Regions from separate parts of the Duganella sp. Leaf61 genome, predicted to be linked through region 2. Evidence: predicted binding sites of a transcription regulator. Region 2 holds the regulator's gene; each other region holds the start of a gene.
What was found. The regulator LexA, encoded in region 2, represses DNA repair genes until DNA is damaged. The targets are predictions, from matches to a motif close to ACTGTATNNNNATACAGT.

Region 1 (4,134 bases), on a different contig from region 2:
CACGGTCTGCCTGCCGTACGCCGAGAAAATGGTCGCGCTGTACGGCCTGCACATGCGTCAACTACAGGCGCCAGCACTGACCCGGCGCTTTTTCGTGTACACCCGCAACGCCCGCGCGCTGTCGCCGGCCGCCGACAGTTTTGTTGCGTTTCTCAACCAATTCGTCGCCGCCCATCCATGGCAAGTGTCGTTGCTGTAAAGAATATTTACATTTAATCCAATGACACACTGACAAGCGCCTGTTTATCCTGAGCCGATGAACATCCTGCATATCGACTCCTGCGTGCGCGGCGACCAGTCGCGCTCACGCCAACATACGGCCGCTACCGTGGCCGAACTGACTGCCGCCCACCCGGGCACCCACACCATCTACCGCGACCTGGCAGCCGCGCCGCTGTCGCACGTGAGCGGGCCGCTGCTGCAAGCGATGAGCCGGCAATGGAATGTCGCCATCCCGATGCATCCCGACCTGCGTGCCGAAGTGCTGCTCAGCGCCGCGCTGCTGCAAGAGTTCATCGATGCCGACATCGTGGTGGTCGGTGCACCCATGCACAATTATTTCGCGCCGTCGTCGCTGAAGGTGTGGCTCGACCGCTTGCTGCCTTTGCACGATCCGAGTGAAAACGATTGCATGGCCGAAATACAGGTGGTGCTGGTGACGTCCGGCGCGGACGACACGGCCAGCGCCACGCTGATGCGGCACTACGAAGAGCAGTTGGAGGCCGCCTTCGCGTCGATCGGTGTGCGACAATTGCAGATCGCGCGCAGCAGCGATTTTGCCGCGCAGGCAGACCGTGCCTGACCTGCTGGCAGTGCCGCAGGCAGATACACCACAGTACAGCAAGACCGACATGACAGCAGACACCATCGCCATCAACCAGAAAATGGACCAGTTCGACGGCCACCACAGCGTATGGCTGTTCGGCTACGGTTCGCTGATCTACAAGGCCGACTTCCCCTACCTGCAACGGCGCCCCGCCAGCATCGCCAACTGGACCCGGCGCTTCTGGCAAGGCTCGCACGACCACCGAGGCACGCCCGACGCGCCGGGCCGCGTAGTGACCCTGATCGAAGCGCCGGGCGTCATCTGCCACGGCATGGCCTACCTGATCACCCCCGAGGTATTCGCCCATCTCGACCATCGCGAGAAGGACGGCTATTTACGATTGGCTACGCCGATCAGTTTCGAGGATGAAGAGGCTGACAATGCACCCGAAAGCGTCCTGGGACTCGTCTACATCGCCACGCCGGACAATCTCGCCTTCATCGGCGAAGCGTCCGAGCGCGACATCGCCGAACATATTGCCCGCTCGGCCGGCCCCAGCGGGCCCAATAGCGACTACCTGAACCACCTGGCCCACGCGCTGCGCGAACTGGGCCGCGATGATCCGCACGTATTCGAAATCGAGCGGCACTTGGTGGAACTGGCCAGCCGCATGGCGCGCACCTGAGCGGCTAGCGCATGCGGCATCCTTGTAACCGGCCGGCACGCTGGCGCAGTCCGCGCACCGTGGCCACATCCGCGCGTCTCAGAACAAATCCAGCTGACCGCTATTGACCACCCTGGCCCGCGCCCCCAGCGGCGGCACCACCAGTGGTCGCACGAACTGCGAGGCGTCCATGGTGTGGAAGCGGCTGCCCTGCCCCGTCAGCCCCAGCCGCTCGGCAGCAATCTTGAAGCGCTGCTTGATCAGGTCGGCCCACACGCCCTCGCCCTTCATGCGCGTGGCGAAGTTGCTGTCGTAGTCCTTGCCGCCGCGCATGTCGCGTACGCGGTTCATCACGCGCTGGGCGCGGTCGGGAAAGTGCGCTTCCAGCCATTGGTGGAACAGCGGCGCGACCTCCCACGGCAGGCGCAGCACCGTGTAGTGCGCCGAGACGGCGCCGGCGTCCTTGACCGCCGCCAGCAGGCGCTCGATTTCCGGTTCCGTCACGAACGGGATGATGGGTGCGACGCTCACGGCCACGGGTATGCCGGCGTCGGTAAGCGTGCGGATGGTGCGCAGGCGCCGGGCCGGCGCGGCGGCGCGCGGCTCCAGCGTGCGGGCGATGGCCGGATCGAGCGTGGTGAGCGTGATCGCCACGCCAGCCAGGCGCTGCGCGGCCATGGGCGCCAGGATGTCGATGTCGCGTTCGATCAGTGACGACTTGGTGATCAGCCCCACCGGGTGGTGGCACTCTTGCAGCACTTCGAGCACGCGGCGCGTGAGCTTGCGGTCGCGCTCGCACGGCTGGTAGGCGTCGGTGTTGACGCCCAGCGCTATCGATTCCGGCACGTAGCCGGACTTGGCCAGCTCGCGGCGCAGCATGTCGGGCGCGTTGACCTTGGCGAAAATCTTGCTCTCGAAGTCCATGCCCGGCGACAGGCCAAGATAGCTGTGGGTGGGGCGGGCAAAGCAGTAAATGCAGCCATGTTCGCAACCACGATACGGATTGAGCGAGACACCGAACGGCAAGTCCGGCGAAGCATTGCGGCTGAGGATGGACTTGCAGACCTCGTCGATGACCTGGGTTTTCCATGGTGTGGACTCCTCTTCTTCGCATTGCCAGCCGTCGTCGTATGACTCGCGCGCGTGGACCTCGAACCGGCCCTGCAGATTGGACACGGCGCCACGTCCCTTGTGCGCCTTGAGCGACGGCGGCGGCAACATTACATGCGATTGGTTATTTTCGTCGTGGGACATGGCTGACCTGAATACTGTATATATAAACAGTATTCTAGGCGCTCGCCCGGACCATATCAAGTTCTAAATCATCCGTGCACCCCGCCCTGCTTTGGCGCCCCGGCACGAACTGGTATCATGCAGGGCTTCCGGGGGCCAGGCCTCCGCGCGCCTTGCGCGACTCCAACCAATTACACGCCGGAACGCCGCCAAACGCGGCGCGCCGGCATACTCACCGCGAGCAATTGATGAACAAACCAAACCAACCGCTGCCGTCTTTTTTCAGCCGCATCTCGATTGCCATCGGCGCCTTTTTTCGCGCCATCTCCGATGCTGAATACGCCGCCCGCCTGACCCGCATGGACGACGCCCCCGTTCCCGTTGCCGCGCCCACGCCGGTGCCGGTTCCAGTACCAACCCCAGTGCCCGTGCCCGTGCCGACGCCGCTGCCAGTACCGACCCCGGTGCCAGTCCCTACGCCTGTCCCGGTACCAACGCCGGTGCCCGTCACCGCGCCGGCCCCGGCGCCGGTCACCCTGCGCGTGGCCACGCCCGACGCCGCCCTGCAATTGCTGAGCCTGTTCCAGCGCGAAGCGCGCCTGATCGATTTCACCCAGGAAAACCTGTCCGCCTACTCCGACGCCGACATCGGCGCCGCCGCGCGCGTGGTGCACGAGGGTTGCAGCAAGGTGCTGCGCGAACACTTCACCATCGAAGCCGTGCGCAGTGAAGCCGAAGGCAGCCGGGTGGTGCTGGAGCAAGGCTTTGACGCCGCCGCCGTGCGCCTGACCGGCAACGTGGTCGGCCAGGCGCCGTTCCGTGGCACGCTCAGCCATCGCGGCTGGCGTTCGACCGACGTGCGCCTGCCGAAACTGGCCGAAGCGCACGATGCCGCCATCCTGGCCCCGGCGGAGGTGGAACTGTGAACGATCCACGTTACGCCATCGGCATCGACCTCGGCACCACCCACAGCGCCCTGTCCTATGTGAACCTGCAAGCGAGCGACGGCGAGAAAACCGACCACGGCGTGCTGGCCATTCCCCAGCTGACCGCACCGGGCACGGTGGAAGACTTGCCGCTACTGCCGTCGTTCCTGTACCTGCCGCACGCCGACGAACTGGCGCCCGGCGAAAACAAGCTGCCCTGGCAGCGGAGCGACGCCGAACTGACCGGTGTGGCCGGTGAAATGGCGCGCAGCCGTGGCGCCACCACGCCGATCCGCCTGGTTTCGAGCGCCAAGAGCTGGTTGAGCCATCCCGGCGTGGACCGCCGCTCGGCGCTGCTGCCGGCCGACGCACCGGAAGAAGTCACGCGCGTCTCGCCCTTGGCCGCCTCCACCCGCTACCTGGCCCACTTGCGCCAGGCGTGGGAACAGGCGCACCCGGAAGCGCCGTTCAACGAACAGGCGATTACCGTCACGATTCCCGCATCGTTCGACCCCGGTGCGCGCGAACTGACGGCTGAAGCGGCG
Region 2 (4,134 bases):
AATCCGTGCGTGTTCGAATTCGTGTATCTGGCCCGTCCTGACTCCGTCATCGACGGCGCCTCGGTGTACAACACCCGCCTGAAAATGGGCGAGTACCTGGCCAAGAAAATCGTGCGCGAAGGCCTGGCCGACGATATTGACGTCGTCATGCCGATTCCCGATTCGTCGCGTCCGGCAGCAATCCAGCTGGCGCTGGCACTGGGCAAGGAGTACCGCGAAGGTTTCATTAAAAACCGCTACATCGGCCGTACCTTCATCATGCCGGGCCAGGCGGCACGCAAGAAATCCGTGCGTCAGAAGCTCAATGCAATCCCTGACGAGTTCAAGGACAAGGTCGTGCTGCTGGTCGATGATTCCATCGTGCGCGGCACCACCAGCCGCGAGATCGTGCAGATGGCACGCGACTCCGGCGCCAAGAAAGTGATCTTCGCGTCGGCCGCGCCACCGGTGATCTACCCGAACGTGTACGGCATCGACATGCCTACCCGCGACGAGCTGATCGCCCACGGTCGCACGGTGGAAGAAGTGTGTCGCGAGATCACCGCCGACGCCCTGGTGTACCAGGACATCGATGCGCTCAAGCAAGCCATTTCCGACGTCAACCCGGCACTGACCAGCTTTGAAGCGTCGTGCTTCGACGGCGTGTACATCACCGGCGACGTCAGCCGCGAGTACCTGGACAAGCTCGAAAACGAGCGCAACAACCCGACCAAGGCCGCCAAGCCGGAAGACGCGGGCCGTTCGCAGCTGAACCTGAACCTGGCTGCCGCCGAGGGCTGATCGTCCATGACAGACAAGAAAAACTACGGTTTCACCACCACCATCCTGCACAACGACCGCCAGAAGGGCATCGAGCACGGTTCGCTGCACAAGCCGATCCATACGTCGGTCGCGTTCGGCTATGCCGATGCGCGCCAGCTGGCCTCGGTATTCCAGGGCAAGGAGCCGGGCTTCCGGTACGGTCGCCAGGGTAACCCGACCATCGCCGCGCTGGAAGACAAGGTGAACAAGATGGAGCAGGGCGTGGGCACGATCTGCTTTGCTACCGGCATGGGCGCGATCGGCGCCGTGTTCCAGGCGCTGTTGCGCACCGGCGACCACGTGGTGTCGTCGTCGTTCTTGTTCGGTAACACCAACAGCCTGTGGCAAACCACCATGGCGCAGGGCGTGGGCGTGTCGTTTGTCGATGCCACCGATGTTGCCAATGTCGAGGCGGCGATCACCGACAACACCCGCGTGGTATTTGTCGAAACCATCGCCAACCCGCGCACGCAAGTAGCGGACCTCAAGCGCATTGGCGAACTGTGCCAGGCACGCGGCATCCTGTACGTGGTCGATAACACCATGACCACGCCTTATTTGTTCCGACCGAAATCGGTCGGTGCCGGCCTGGTGGTCAATGCGCTGACCAAGTCGATCGGCGGCCACGGCAATGCGCTCGGCGGCAGCCTGACCGACACCGGCGCGTACGACTGGACCCGGTTCCCCAACATCTACGAGAACTATAAAAAGGCGCAGCCGGTGCAATGGGGCCTGGCGCAAATCCGCGCCAAGGCGCTGCGCGACTTCGGCTCGTCCCTGGCGCCCGAGGCGGCGCACCACATTGCCGTCGGCGCCGAAACCCTGGCGCTGCGCATGGAACGCACCAGCAGCAACGCGCTGGCGCTGGCCACATTGCTGGAATCGGACGAGCGGGTGGCGGCGGTGTACTACCCGGGCCTGGCATCGCATCCCCAGCATGGCATCAGCTCCGAGCTGTTCCGTAAGCACGGTTCGCTGCTGAGCTTTGAGCTGAAGGATGGCATCGATTGCTTTGACTTCCTCAATCGCCTCAAGCTGGCAATCCCGGCGTCGAACCTTGGCGACACGCGCACCCTGATCATCCCGGTGGCGCACACGATCTTCTTTGAAATGGGCGCCGAACGGCGTGCATCGATGGGGATTGCGGAGTCGCTGATACGGGTGTCGGTCGGCATCGAGGATGAGGACGACCTGCTGGAAGACTTCAGCTGCGCGCTGAAAGGTTGTTAAAACAATGGACCGCCGCGGCGGTCCATATTTTTTAGTGCCAGGTGCGCATCAGGCCTACTGCCAGGCCTTCGAGCGCAAACTCGTCCGCCTCGGGATCGACCTTGATGATCTTGAACTCCGGGTTTTCCGGCAGCAGTTCCACCAGCGACCCCGTCTTGCGATAGCGCTTGACCGTTACTTCGTTGCCGATGCGCGCCACCACGATCTGGCCATTCTTGGCGCTGTCGATTTTTTTCACGGCCAGCAAATCGCCATCCATGATGCCGGCGTCGCGCATCGATTCGCCGCGCACCTTGAGCAGGTAGTCGGGCTTGGCCGAAAACATGGCCGGATCGACGTTGTAGCTCGCTTCCAGGTTTTCCTGCGCCAGAATCGGCGAACCGGCAGCCACGCGGCCGATCAGTGGCAGCGACATCATTAGCGCGGCAGGCATCTTGGACGTCGAAGGTTCGGCATGGACACCGAGCAGGCGGATGCCGCGCGAGGTGCCGGCGGCGATTTCGATCGCGCCCTTGCGTGCCAGCGCCTGCAAATGTTCCTCGGCGGCGTTGGCCGACTTGAAGCCCAGTTCGTTGGCAATCTCGGCGCGCGTGGGCGGGAAGCCGGTGTTCTCGATGGCATCCTTGATCAGATTGAGAATTTGTTCCTGGCGTGCGGTGAGCTTGATCATGGGCGTGGTCAGTAAAAAAATGGGCTGTGTATATAGACAGTCTGTATTTTTGTACAGTATGACCGCCAATGCAAGGGAATTTCTTGCTTTGAGCGAAATAATGTGAAAAAAGTTGTTGCACAGGGGAGTGTGCCACGCTCCCCTATGAGAAATCAGCGCGTTGCCCCTTGCGGCTGGATCACGAATCGCACGCCGATGTCACGTTTGGCGCCCGGTTTGAGGGTAAACCCGCTGGTGACCCAACTGGCGTACTGTTCGCCCTGCAGTTGCCCGCCCGGCATGGCTTGCCAGCTGTCAAGCGGGGTGCGGCCGTCCGGTTGCAGCCGCAGCGCCGGCGGCTGGCCGTTCGCGCGCGCCACTTCCACCGAGCCCGGCGCGCCCGGGCGCGGCTTGACGGTGCTGCTGCTGGCCTGCCGTTCCTTGGCCGAGGCGCCGAAGCCTTGTTGCTCGAACACCATCGGCATGCTGGCGGACACCACCTGCACCGGTTGCCGATCCCGGTTGATCAGGGTAAAGCGCAGCACCAGCGTGCCGCGCTCGTTAAGCCAGCGTCGTTCCACTGCCAGCGGCACGCTGGCGCCCATCTCGGCGCCCATGCTGGCGCTGATGTCGGCAGCGGCCAGCGCCCGGCCTGCGGGCAGTATGTGGATCGGCCGGCGCGCCTCGAACGAGGTGTAGGTACGCTCGGCGCCATTGCCGGTGCGGACGGTCAGGGCCAGGTCGCCCAGGTGGCGGTAGCCATTGCCCTGGCGCGCGTCTTCGCGCGGGCCGGGCACGAAATCGAAACTGGGGTCGAGCACGGGCGTGAGGCGCGCCAGGGTCTGGGTGTCGGTGCGCAGCGCGAACAGCAGGGCAGGGGTGCTGTAGGCCCGGGTCTTGATGGGCGCCTCTTCGTGCGGTGCGGCAGCCAGACCGGGCGGAGAGAACAGCAGGGCGGGCAGCGCCGCAAGTGCAATCAGATACTTCATGATCATGTTTCCAGAACAAGAAAATCGCACTGTAGCACCGGCAACACCGGGCTGGCGTTCCGCTGAAAAAGCTGCTATAGTCGCGGGCTTACCTCTTCCCACACCTGTCTTGACGCCAGGGTGGGCTATATTCACAAGTCCTTAAGGGAGTTTTCATGCGTCACTACGAAATCGTATTTATCGTCCACCCGGACCAGAGCGAGCAAGTGCCCGCGATGATCGAACGTTACAAAACCACTGTAACGACCCGCGGTGGCTCCGTGCACCGTGTTGAAGATTGGGGCCGTCGTCAGATGGCTTACTCGATCCAGAAACTGGCCAAAGCACACTACATCTGCCTGAACATCGAATGCGACAACGAGACCCTGGTCGAGCTGGAAACCGCATTCAAATTCAATGATGCCGTGCTGCGTCACCTGACCGTCAAGCTGAAGAAAGCGGAAACCGCTCCTTCGCCAATGATGA
Region 3 (4,134 bases), 110 kb from region 2:
AGCGCGTCGCGCGCGCGGTGGTGCAGCGTGAGCGCAATGCGCACCCGGCCCGGGGCGTTGTGCAGCAGCCATTGCGCGTGCCGCTCCACCTCCTCGTATGGCGCGCAGTAGCGCGGCGCCAGGATGAACTGACAGTCGGGCAGGCCGCGCAAATGCACGAGGTCGCCAACGGGCTGGGCGATGTCGCGCGGACGCACCAGGTACGTACCCTTGTCGGCGCGCATGCGGCCCACGGTGATCAGTTCGCTCAAGTTGCCGTAGCCGTTCTTGTTGGTGGCGATGATGATCAGGTTGAACGGCGGGCTGCCGTCCTCGGGCGTAATCGCCATCTGGCTTCCGATCACCAGGTGCAGGCCGCATTCCCTGGCCGCCACGTGGGCGCGCACCACGCCGGCCAGGCTGCATTCGTCGGTGATGGCAATCGCGCTGTAGCCAAGCTGGTGGGCGCGCTGCACCAGCTGCTCGGGCGGCGAGGCGCCGCGCAGAAAGCTGAAATTGCTGAACACTTGCAGTTCCGCATAACTGGGCAAGCTGCTGGCGGGGACACCGCCGGCAGGCAAGTTGCCAGGCAAACCAGCGGGCAAACCGCCGGGGAGACTACCCGGTAGTCCGCTGGGCAGACTACCGGCAGGCGGGCCATTGCCGGGTGCCGGCGGCACTGGCGGCACTGGCGGAATAGGCGGAATAGGCGGCTTGTCCATGGTCAGGCATACAGCCCATGCAAAAACCAGCGCGCATCGGTAGTGCGTTCGAGGTAGATCCAGTAGCAGCTGGCGTCGCTGCCCTGGGCGACGAAGTAGTCGCGCGCGGCGGTTTGATCGTTCCACCAGCCAGCCTCCAGCCGCTCGGGGCCGGAGAGGATTTTGAGGGCGCTGCCGTAAAACGGCCGGTTGTCGCGCATCAGCAGCGCGATTGGTTTCGGCAGCAACCAGAACGGCCGGCCGTCGAATACTTCCTCCAGTTGCGGCTTGGGGCGCCTGGCCGTGGCCGGCAGCCAGGTGTTGCAGATTTCGGGGCGGTAGTCGTCCACGGTGGCGGGCGTGAGCACGTTGTCGGCGCCGAGGCGCGCGGTGAGCAGTTCGAGCAGCCGGTGATAGTCCTGCGGCGTGCCGCCCGGCTCGGGAAACAGCGACGCATTGGGGGGCAGCATGGCTTCGATCTTGACGGCTTCGAGCCGCAGCGCGATCACCGGCGCATGCAGTTCCACCTTGCCGAGGCGCTCCTTGAGCAGACGCACCAGGTGCGACTCGTGCCATGCCGGTTCGGCCAGCATGATCTCGAGCGCCGTGGGCGCTACTGCTGCCCGGCCGCGCTCGTGTTCGAGGTACAGCGTGAACGCGCGCACCGCTTGCTGCATGGCGGTAAGCCAGCCCACCAGTTGCTGGATCAGGCTCGACGCTCCGTGCAGCAAGGCGTCGGCATGCTCGACGCGTTCGAAGGTTTCGATGCGCGCGCAAAATTGCAACGGTGGCTTGATCCACTCGAACATTTCCGGCGCCTCGCCATAGGCGCGGTCGAGCGCGGCCAGCAGGTCTTTGTCGGTGCGCCGCAGCAGCCCTGCGCGCGGCAACCGGCGCAAGGCGCCCAGGTCGCGCGCGCCGATGTCGGTGAGCCAGCCGTGAAACGGTGCGGCGGCCGGGATCAGCTCGCACGGCAGCTGGTTGAGACGCTGTTGCAGGCGTTCCATCGACGCCACCCGGCGGCCCTTGGGCTGGTCCTTGCGCCGCTCGTTGCGCGCCAGCAGCCAGGCGCCTTCTGCCGTGGGGGCGGTGCCCAGTTGCAGGGTGAAGCCGAGCGCTGCCACGCTGCGCAGCACGCGCAGACACAGCGCATGCGGACCCTTGAACAGCGTGAGGCTGGCGCTCACGTCCAGCAGCAGCGACCAGTCGGGCTGGTACGTGATGTCGGGCGTGTATTGCATCAGCGCGGTGGCAATCGCTTCCAGCGCCAGGTCTTCCTTGTCGGCCGCGCGGTCGAGCAGGATGGTCTGGGGCGCGATGGCCGCCACGCCGCCGCCGCGCATTCCCAGGCGCACGCCGGCCTGCGCAGCCTGGCGCGACATGGCCAGCACCAGGCCGTGCTCGACGACGACCATGGGCGCCGGCTCAGACCAGCACGGTCGTTGCGCTTCGAGCGGCAACAACGGCAGGTGGACGCTTAACATCAGTTTCATGATCGTGGGAGGCAGGTTGCAGGGGGATATGCAGCGGTACCGGCATATCACCGAGGGGAATGAAAAAAGGTTGCTCGCAATGGGGACCCTTGCGCTTGATGATGTCCACCGAAACACCGCCCGCGGCCGGGCGCAAGGTCATGCGCAGCGGCGACGGCGAAGCGTCGGCTGCCGCCGCGATGGGTCGCAGCAGCCACAGCCAGGTATCGGTGCTTTGCGCGGCCAGGTTGAGCCGGCGCAGCGCTTCGGGCCGTACATTGGCCTGCCACAGCAGCACCGCGCCGCACGAGCCGTTCTTGAGGATTTGCTCGGCCGCCCACAGCGCATCGGCACTGCTGGCCGGCTTGAGCCACAGCAGGTTGCGGTCGTTGACTTGCCAGGCCCGGCACGCCATGGCGTGCGGCAAATAAGGCGGCTGCACCAGCGCCACGCGCTGGCGCGCGGCCAGGCTGGCCAGCACGGGCTTTAATAATTGCATTTCGCCGATGCCGTGTTGCTGCACCAGCAGCTCGATCAGCGCCGAGCGTGGCCAGCCCTGGTTGGGCAGTTCGCGATCGAGCCGGTCGTGCCCGGTGCTGCAAGTGGTGGAGCGCGAAATGGCCAATTCGCTGGCACGCCACACATCGCGCATGGCCAGGCGGCCAGCCTGCGCAGCTGCGGTGGTGATGGGGAGCGGTGGCGTAAGCATGGCTGCACGGGTGGTCGAGAACGAACGTAAAAGGTAAAAATAAACTTGTGCACATGGGCGCACAAAACGAGTTGGTAAATTGATACTGTATGCATGTACAGTATAATCTGCGTTAGCGTTGAGGTGCAAGGTCGATTTACTTGCGGTGTTTGCGAGATACCCGAAGGTTGGTAATGGTGAACGCTGGACTTGTCCCGCCGCCACTTATGCGTCAGAGTACGCCTTCATCGAAGTTGCAGGAGTTTGCATGCGTTCTCAAAGACAGGAATTTATCTCCAACGGCCTCAAGCTGGCCGCCAAGCTTGACGCGCCCGATGGCGATATTCGCGCGTACGCGCTGTTTGCCCATTGCTTCACCTGCGGCAAGGATGCGATTGGCGCCCATCGATTGGCGCAGTCGCTGGCGGCGCATGGCATCGCCGTGCTGCGGTTCGATTTTACGGGCCTCGGTGGCAGCGAGGGCGATTTTGCCGATACCAATTTTTCTTCGAATGTGGCCGACCTGGTGGCCGCTGCCGATTTTTTGCGCACGCACCATGCGGCGCCGCAGTTGTTGATCGGCCATAGCCTGGGCGGCACGGCCATGCTGGCGGCGGCCGGGCAGATCGCGGAGGCCACGGCAGTGGTGACGATCGGTTCGCCCAGCGATCCGACCCATATGCCCAGCCTGTTCGGCAGCAAGTACCTGGAACTGATCAGGCAGGAAGGGGAGGCCATGGTGCCGCTGGCCGGACGGCCATTCCGCATCAAGCGCCAGTTTTTCGACGATGCCGAAGAGTATGCATTGAAACCGAAGATTGCGGGCTTGAAGCGCGGTTTGCTGGTGATGCACGCACCTGGCGACGATACCGTGCCGGTGGCCAATGCCATGGAAATTGTGACTGCCGCCAGGCACCCGAAAAGTTTCGTGTCGCTCGATACCGCCGACCATTTGCTGACCCGGCGCGAGGATGCGGTGTATGTGGCGGACTTGATCGCGGCATGGAGCCGCCGCTATCTGTCATAGGCTGAAAACCGGATTCCGGCCTGCGCCGGAATGACGGGTTTTTAGCCTGAGATTGAAAAATTATTCGTCGCCAAATTCCTCGGCCAAATCCTTCCAGCCCTTGCCAGCGGCAAAGGTGTTGAACTCGTCCGGGGCTTCCAGCACCAGCAGTTTGCCTTCCTGCAGCACCGGGTCGCCGGCGGTGAGGGCCGGACCCTTGTAGCCGACGGTGCGCAGTTGCGCCACCACGGCGTCGATCAGGGACTTGTCCTTGTGCAGGCCGCTGAC

Region 1: a site for LexA is predicted at 2,698-2,715, ahead of ASF04_RS15700 (PA0069 family radical SAM protein). Genes of this name have one in related genera too.
Region 3: a site for LexA is predicted at 2,946-2,963, ahead of imuA (translesion DNA synthesis-associated protein ImuA). Genes of this name have one in related genera too.

The regions. Positions count from the first base shown of each region.
Region 1 covers NZ_LMLM01000028.1:137,283-141,416, reverse strand. Annotated here, with positions in the region: gene ASF04_RS15715 (LysR family transcriptional regulator) at 1-199, shown strand, start outside; gene ASF04_RS15710 (NAD(P)H-dependent oxidoreductase) at 257-802, shown strand; gene ASF04_RS15705 (gamma-glutamylcyclotransferase) at 852-1,451, shown strand; gene ASF04_RS15700 (PA0069 family radical SAM protein) at 1,530-2,684, opposite strand; gene ASF04_RS15695 (DUF2760 domain-containing protein) at 2,912-3,589, shown strand; gene ASF04_RS15690 (Hsp70 family protein) at 3,586-4,134, shown strand, end outside.
Region 2 covers NZ_LMLM01000012.1:47,193-51,326, reverse strand. Annotated here, with positions in the region: gene purF (amidophosphoribosyltransferase) at 1-780, shown strand, start outside; gene ASF04_RS09215 (cystathionine gamma-synthase family protein) at 787-2,031, shown strand; gene lexA (transcriptional repressor LexA) at 2,063-2,701, opposite strand; gene ASF04_RS09205 (DUF5695 domain-containing protein) at 2,854-3,669, opposite strand; gene rpsF (30S ribosomal protein S6) at 3,825-4,134, shown strand, end outside.
Region 3 covers NZ_LMLM01000012.1:159,619-163,752, reverse strand. Annotated here, with positions in the region: gene ASF04_RS09735 (error-prone DNA polymerase) at 1-560, opposite strand, end outside; gene ASF04_RS09730 (DNA polymerase Y family protein) at 704-2,173, opposite strand; gene imuA (translesion DNA synthesis-associated protein ImuA) at 2,106-2,861, opposite strand; gene ASF04_RS09720 (S9 family peptidase) at 3,109-3,867, shown strand; gene ASF04_RS09715 (hypothetical protein) at 3,928-4,134, opposite strand, start outside.